DNA from 2 places in the Phytopseudomonas flavescens genome. Region 1 is predicted to be linked to the other one. Evidence: predicted binding sites of a transcription regulator. Region 1 holds the regulator's gene; the other holds the start of a gene.
The links. The regulator FliA, encoded in region 1, starts transcription of late flagellar genes. The targets are predictions, from matches to a motif close to CTAAAGTTTNNNNNNNNNNNGCCGNTAA.
Positions count from the first base shown of each region.

Region 2: a site for FliA is predicted at 1,659-1,686, ahead of FHR27_RS27435 (methyl-accepting chemotaxis protein). Genes of this name have one in related genera too.

Region 1 covers NZ_JACBYV010000001.1:2,240,185-2,244,152, forward strand. Annotated here, with positions in the region: gene FHR27_RS09830 (chemotaxis protein CheA) at 1-712, opposite strand, end outside; gene FHR27_RS09835 (protein phosphatase CheZ) at 724-1,512, opposite strand; gene FHR27_RS09840 (chemotaxis response regulator CheY) at 1,532-1,906, opposite strand; gene fliA (RNA polymerase sigma factor FliA) at 2,058-2,801, opposite strand; gene fleN (flagellar synthesis regulator FleN) at 2,798-3,628, opposite strand; gene flhF (flagellar biosynthesis protein FlhF) at 3,724-3,968, opposite strand, start outside.
Region 2 covers NZ_JACBYV010000001.1:2,063,067-2,067,034, reverse strand. Annotated here, with positions in the region: gene FHR27_RS09060 (ligase-associated DNA damage response DEXH box helicase) at 1-850, shown strand, start outside; gene pdeM (ligase-associated DNA damage response endonuclease PdeM) at 847-1,515, shown strand; gene FHR27_RS27435 (methyl-accepting chemotaxis protein) at 1,769-3,691, shown strand; gene FHR27_RS09045 (hypothetical protein) at 3,780-3,968, opposite strand, start outside.

The DNA.
Region 1 (3,968 bases):
CGTCATCGGTGATGTCATCGCCGCTGGCGCTGTTCGCAGCGCTGGCCAGAGCAGGCACAGGCGCTGGCGCCTGGACAGCAGCCGCTGCTGGCGCTGCGAACTGGCCTTTGCCATGCAACTGGTCGAGCAGCGACTCGAATTCGTCATCGCTGATTTCATCATCAGAGGCGCTGGCTTGCGGCTGCGGCTCGTCACCCAGGGCGTCGAGCAACTGCTCGAACTCGCTGTCGGTGATATCCGACGAGGCTTCGGCTGTCACCGGCTCGGCGACAGCAGCAGCCACTGGCGCAGCGACTGCGGCAACCGGCGCCGGCTGGGCACTGGCCGGCTCGGCCAGACGCGCCAGGGCGGCCAGCAGCTCGGGAGATGCAGGCGTCGGCTCGGCGCGCTCGCGCACTTCGGCGAACATGCCATTGACGGCATCCAGCGCCTCGAGCACCACGTCCATCAACTCGGAGTCGACGCGACGCTCACCCTTGCGCAGGATGTCGAACACGTTCTCGGCGATATGACAGCACTCCACCAGCTCATTGAGCTGAAGGAAACCGGCACCGCCTTTTACCGTGTGAAATCCCCGAAAAATCGCGTTGAGCAGGTTCATATCGTCCGGGCGGCTTTCCAGCTCTACCAATTGCTCGGACAACTGCTCGAGAATCTCGCCGGCCTCTACCAGGAAATCCTGGAGGATTTCTTCATCGGCGCCGAAGCTCATATGACGTGCTCCTAAAATCCCAGGCTGGACAGCAAATCGTCGACGTCGTCCTGGGAAGAAGCAACGTCATCACGCTTATCGGCATGAATCTGCGGACCTTCACCATGTGACGCAGGTTTTTGTTTGTTTTGCTCGGCACGCAGCTCTTCGTGGTCGTGATCGATACCCGCGAAGCGGTCCACCTGACTGGCCATCAGCACCAGTTTCAGCAGATTGCTCTCGACCTCGGTGACCAGTTGCGTGACACGCTTGATCACTTGCCCGGTCAGGTCCTGATAGTCCTGCGCCAGTAAAATGTCGTTCAGGTGCCCGGACAGCTTGCTGCTGTCACGCTGGCTGCGCGCCAGAAACAGCTCGATGCGCTTGGCCAGTTCACGGAACGCGTCAGCGCCCATTTCACGACGCATGAAGCGCCCCCAATCCTCGCTCAGGGCATCGGCTTCGCTGCTCAGGTCGTTGACCAGCGGCGCGCTTTGCTCGACCAGATCCATGGTGCGGTTGGCTGCACGCTCGGTCATGGTCACGACGTAATTGAGCCGCTCGGTCGCATCGGAGATCTGCGAGACCTCCTTGGCGTGAGGCATGCGCGGGTCGAGCTGAAAATTGACGATAGCGTTGTGCAGCTCACGGGTGAGCTTGCCGACTTCGTGGTAAAGACCACGGTCGCGCGCCTTGTTCAGTTCGTTGATCAGCTGTACCGCTTCGCCAAAGTTGCCTTGTTCGAGGCTGTTGACCAGTTGGCGGGCATTGCTTTTCAGGGTCGACTCGAGGTCGGCCTCTTTTGAATCATCGTGTTCCATAACAACCTCGCGGCAGACATCAGCCGTTGACCCGCTCGAAGATTTTCTCGATCTTTTCCTTGAGCACCTGGGCAGTGAATGGCTTGACCACATAGCCGTTCACACCGGCCTGGGCGGCCTCGATGATCTGATCACGCTTGGCTTCTGCCGTAACCATCAGCACGGGCATCTGCTTGAGGCGCTCGTCGGCACGCACTGCGCGCAGCAAATCGATGCCACTCATGCCCGGCATGTTCCAGTCGGTCACCAGGAAGTCGAAGCTACCGCTCTGCAGCATCGGCAATGCGGTGGTGCCGTCGTCGGCCTCCGCGGTGTTGGTGAACCCCAGATCACGCAAGAGGTTCTTGATGATCCGTCGCATCGTCGAGAAATCATCGACGATGAGGATTTTCATGTTCTTGTCCAAGTCGACCTCCGTACAGTCCTAAAACGCCTCGGCATTCCAAAGCGCTTATAAATCGTGAAACCGGCCTGGCGGAACGCCGCAAACCTATTGCGCCCGGCTTTGCTGCGTCCACTGTGTATGTCCAGCGCCTGAAATTTCCCTATGCGCGCCATTCCACCAACCGCGCGCGTAAACGCGCGGCACACTGACTGTGCAATTGGCTGACCCGCGACTCACTCACTCCCAGTACCTCGCCGATTTCCTTGAGGTTCAATTCCTCGTCGTAATACAGCGACAACACCAACCGCTCACGCTCCGGCAGGTTGCTGATGGCATCCACCAGCGCGGCCTGGAAACGATCGTCTTCCAGTTCATGCGATGGCCCATGGTGCAAAGAATTCGTGTCTTCCTGCAGTCCGCCGCTTTCGCCTTCCTGCAACAGGTCGTCGAAACTGAACAGGCGGCTGCCCAAAGTGTCGCCAAGAATGCCGTAGTAATCTTCGAGACTCAATTGGAGTTCGGCAGCAACCTCCTGATCTTTAGCGTCTCGCCCCGTTCTGGCTTCGATTTTTCTGATTGCGTCGCTGACCATACGGCTGTTGCGGTGTACCGAACGCGGTGCCCAGTCGCCCTTGCGGACCTCATCGAGCATGGCGCCACGAATGCGAATGCCGGCGAACGTCTCGAAACTGGCGCCCTTGCCGGCGTCATATTTGCGCGATGCCTCGAGCAGACCGATCATCCCGGCCTGGATCAGATCATCCACCTGCACGTTGGCGGGCAACCGCGCCAACAGGTGATAGGCAATGCGCTTGACCAACGGCGCGTAACGTTCGATCAACTGATGCTGTGAATCTCGTGCTGTTGCCTTGCTGTACATACGGAGTCCAGAGGCTGTCGTCATACAGCCGTGTCTGCAGTCGGTTGTTGCACCAGGCGCTCAACGAAGAATTCCAGATGGCCTCGCGGATTGGCCGGCAGTGGCCACGCATCCACCTTCTGGGCAATCGCCTTGAACGCCAGCGCGCACTTCGAGCGAGGGAACGCCTCATACACCGCACGTTGTTTCTGTACGGCCTTGCGTACCGATTCGTCGTACGGCACCGCGCCCACGTACTGCAGCGCGACATCCAGAAAACGGTCGGTCACCTTGGTCAGCTTAGCAAAGAGATTACGGCCTTCCTGCGGGCTGTGCGCCATATTGGCGAGCACCCGGAAACGGTTCATGCCGTGGTCACGGTTGAGGAGCTTGATCAGCGCGTAGGCATCGGTGATCGAGGTGGGTTCATCGCACACCACCACCAGCACTTCCTGGGCGGCGCGCACGAAGCTCACCACCGAGTCGCCGATACCGGCGGCGGTATCCACGATCAGGACGTCGAGGTTGTCGCTGATGTCGCTGAAGGCCTGGATCAGGCCGGCGTGCTGCATGGGCGTGAGCTGCACCATGCTCTGGGTGCCGGAGGCCGCGGGAACGATACGAATGCCGCCAGGCCCCTGCAGAACCACGTCTCGCAGTTCGCACTGGCCGTCGATGACATCGGCCAGGGTGCGCTTGGCCGTCAGGCCGAGCAGCACGTCGACGTTGGCCAGACCGAGGTCGGCATCCATGAGCATTACGCGCCGACCGAGATCCGCCAACGCCAGCGACAAATTCACCGACACATTGGTCTTGCCAACGCCGCCTTTGCCGCCGGTCACCGCGATCACCTGTACGGGATGCATACCCATGTTATCTACACACCTTATCTAACTTCGCTTTAAGCCTTAGGGCCATTGTGCGCTGCCGTGGCGAGCACAACCAGCACTTCGCCACACCTGCCTGTTCATCCTGCACGTCGTGCCGGGTCCTGGTACAACCCGGCGAACATGTCGGCCATCGTGTCTTCGCTCGGCTCATCCGGGGCCTGCAGGCCAACGGCACGGCTGACCAGCTGATGACTGCGCGGCACATGAACGTCGTCCGGGATCCGCGGACCATCTGCCAGATAGGCTACCGGTAGACGGTGGCTAATAGCCAGACCCAATACCTCGCCCATGCTGGTCGCTTCGTCCAGTTTACTCAGAATGC
Region 2 (3,968 bases), 180 kb from region 1:
GCAGGGTCACTTCGATGGCCCGGAAATGCGCATGCTGCGACCGCTGCTGGAGGTGCAGGCGCACTGGTCCGCGTTACCGGCACCAGGAACGTTGCTGGCTGAAACCCTGCACTCGCGTGAAGGCTGGCACCTGTTCCTGTATCCCTTCGCCGGGCGCAACGTGCACCTGGGGCTGGCCAGTCTGCTGGCTTGGCGCCTGGGGCAGCGGCAGCCCTTGAGTTTCTCGATTGCCGTCAACGACTATGGCCTGGAGCTATTGTGTGCCAGCGAAGTGGACTGGGCGGGGCTGCTCGGCGGTGACCTGTTCGACGATCACGACCTGCTGCACGACGTGCTCGCCAGCCTCAACGCCAGCGAGCTTGCCCAACGGCGTTTTCGCGAGATCGCCCGTATCGCCGGCCTGGTGTTCGGTGGCTACCCTGGCGCAGGCAAGAGCCTGCGCCAGGTGCAGGCCTCCAGCGGGCTGTTCTTCGACGTGTTTCGCCAGTACGACCCGGATAATCTGCTGCTGACCCAGGCTCATGACGAAGTGCTCAGCCAGGAGCTGGATGTCAGGCAGTTGCAGCACACCCTGGCTGATATGCGCGCGGCGCGTCTGCATCTGCATGAGCTGCGGCGTGCCACGCCGCTGGCCTTTCCGCTGATGGTCGAGCGCTTTCGCGAGCGCCTCAGTTCGGAGAAGCTCGCCGACCGCATCGCCCGCATGCTCGGCGAACTCGAGCGTGCTGCGGGGCCGGGCGGGCAGGTGGCCGGCAAGCCGCTGATCGAGGTCGAACCCGCCTTGCGCCGTGGCGAACGCAAGCGCAAGGACGGCCGCCCACGCCGCAAGGCCAAGGGTAGCGGGGCATGAGTGGGGCGCCGCACCTGGCCGTGCAGGTCGCCGGTGAAACCCTCTGGTTGCTGGCCGACAGGGCCATTTACTGGCCTTCCGAGCAGACCCTGCTGATCGCCGACGCGCATCTTGGCAAAGCCGCCACCTACCGCACCCTGGGGCAGCCGGTTCCCCACGGCACCACGGCTCGCAACCTGCAGCGGCTCGATGAGCTACTGGCGAGCTACCCGGTTCGCCGTCTGGTGTTTCTGGGGGACCTGCTGCATGCGCGCCCGGCGCGAATCGGCACTACCCTGGCGGCCCTGCAGGCGTGGCGCAAGCGGCATACCGAGCTGCAGATCGTTCTGATACGCGGCAACCATGACCGCAGCGCCGGTGATCCACCGGCCGAGCTGGCCATCGAGGTGGTCAGCGAACCCTGGCGCATGGGGCCGTTCGCGCTGTGCCACGAACCTCTGGATTGCCCTGGTCTGCATGTGCTGGCCGGGCACCTGCACCCGGTATTCGTGCTGCGCGGCCGGGGGCGTGACCGCGTGCGCATGCCGTGCTTCTGCATCGAGCACAGCACCACCCTGTTACCAGCTTTCGGTGAGTTCACCGGCGGGATGGCTGTCGATGCAGCGCCAGGGCGGGCTATTTACGGTGCGCTCGATGGCGCGTTATGGAGCCTGAATCAGGAGTGATCTGCGGCCTGATGTCACGGATAAAAAACTGACTAACCAGCAAATAACCGACCTATCTATCTGATAAGCATCACTTTATAGGCCAATAACCTAGCGTGAGGCTGGGTTTCTATCCTGTTGAAGTGGCTATCTGCATTCTGCCGCTCTAGTTATTTATTTCGCCGCCGATAGAATGCGTGCCGCTTTAAATTTCAGACTGGTCCAAGAATAAAACTCCAGCTGCTTAACCCCTTAAAAAAGGTCGGAGAACACTATGAACAGCTGGTTCGCGAACATCAGCGTTACCTTGAAACTTGCCTTGGGCTTTGGCCTCGTGCTTGCCCTTACCTGCGTACTTGCTCTTGCTGGATGGACCAGTCTCGGCAGCTTGATCCAGCGCAGCAACTGGACTTCGGATATTGCCCGTCTCAACGACACGCTGACCGAGCTGCGTGTAACCCGCCTGCAATACATGCTGGCCAACGGGGACGAAACGGTCGCCGAAACCGTGCAGAAATCCCTCGATGGCTTCAAGGCCCAGCATGGCCAGGTACTCTCGAGCTTCAAGAGCCCGGACAACGTCCGCCTGCTGCAAGCGCAGGGTGCCCAGATCGACGCCTACCAACTGTCGCTGAACAAGATGCGCAGTGGCTACCGGGCGAGCAATGACGCGCGCCAGGAAATGACCCGCAACGCGGTGACGGCCGGCCAGGCGATCGACGAAATCAACACCGCAGTCTTGAACCTGCCACCCTACGATGAAAGCCGCAACGCACAATTCCAGGCGATCACCAAGGCCAAGGAAGACTGGCAACTGGTGCGTTATCAGGTACGTGGTTACACCGGCACGCCCAACGCCGACGCAGAGCGCGCGGCCATCACCCAGATCGAGACCACCATCAAGGATCTCGATCAGTTTCGTCAGGCGTTCTCTGCCGAGCACCCTCAGCGTGTCAGCCTGGTCGACACCGCGCTGGGCAATTACCGTACGGCGGTCATGGCGTTCAAGGCCGCGACCGAGACCATCGCCGTGGCACGTAAGGAACTGACCGAGGAAGGCTACGAAATCGTCAGGATCAGCAAGGAGCTTACCGCGATCCAGCTGGAACGCCGCGACAGCGAGACTGCGTCTGCGCGCACTCTGCAATTGAGCACGACCGTGCTGGCGTTGTTGGTCGGTATTCTCGCCGCCTGGCTGATCACCCGGCAGATCACCCGTCCGCTGCAGGAAACCCTGGTTGCGGTCGAGCGTATCGCCGGTGGCGACCTGAGTCAGACCCTGCACGTGACCCGCCGTGACGAAATCGGCGTGTTGCAGCAGGGCATCCAGCGCATGGGCACCACCTTGCGTGACCTGATTGGTGGCATTCGTGACGGCGTCACCCAGATCGCCAGCGCTGCCGAGGAGTTGTCGGCAGTCACCGAGCAGACCAGCGCCGGGGTCAATAGCCAGAAGGTCGAGACCGACCAGGTCGCTACCGCGATGCACGAGATGTCCGCCACCGTTCAGGAAGTCGCGCGCAATGCCGCCGACGCATCCCGTGCCGCTTCGGATGCCGACCGTGAAGCCACCCAGGGCGACCGCGTGGTGGCCGAAGCCATCGCCCAGATCGAGCGCCTGGCTGCCGAAGTGACCCGTTCCACCGAGGCGATGAGCCATCTGCAGAAGGAAAGCAACAAGATCGGCAGTGTGATGGACGTGATCAAGGCAGTGGCCGAGCAGACCAACCTGCTGGCGCTCAACGCCGCCATCGAAGCCGCTCGTGCTGGCGAAGCCGGCCGCGGTTTCGCGGTGGTCGCCGATGAGGTGCGTGGCCTGGCACAACGTACCCAGAAGTCCACCGAAGAGATCGAGGGCCTGGTTGCCGGGCTGCAGCAGGGCACCCAGCAGGTGGCCAGCATCATGCAGAGCAGCCGCGACCTGACCGACAGCACCGTGGAGCTGACGCGCAAGGCCGGTGGTTCGCTGGAAAGCATCACCCGCACGGTGTCCAATATCCAGTCGATGAACCAGCAGATCGCCGCCGCTGCCGAGCAGCAGAGTGCGGTGGCCGAGGAAATCAGCCGCAGTGTGATCAACGTGCGCGATATCTCCGAGCAGACCGCCGCCGCCAGTGAGGAAACCGCTGCGTCCAGTGTCGAGCTGGCTCGCCTGGGTAGTCAGCTGCAGCAGATGGTCAGCCACTTCCGGGTCTGATCATTACGTTCAGCTGAAATAAGAAAGGCCGTTACCCTTCGGGGTAACGGCCTTTTTTGTGGCCTTCCATTACTGGCAGGCGGCGCTTTCAGTGAGTCGCGATCCAGATGAGCAGGCCTGCCTGGAACAGGGCGAAGGCTACCAGGCAGGCGATGGTGAAACGCAGGCCGCCGTCCTCGCGTTTGAGTTGCTCCAGGCGCTCATGCTGCTTGCGCAGCTGCACATCCTGCTCGTGCAGATTCTGATCCGCCTGCTGCAGCATCTGCGCGGCGTCCAG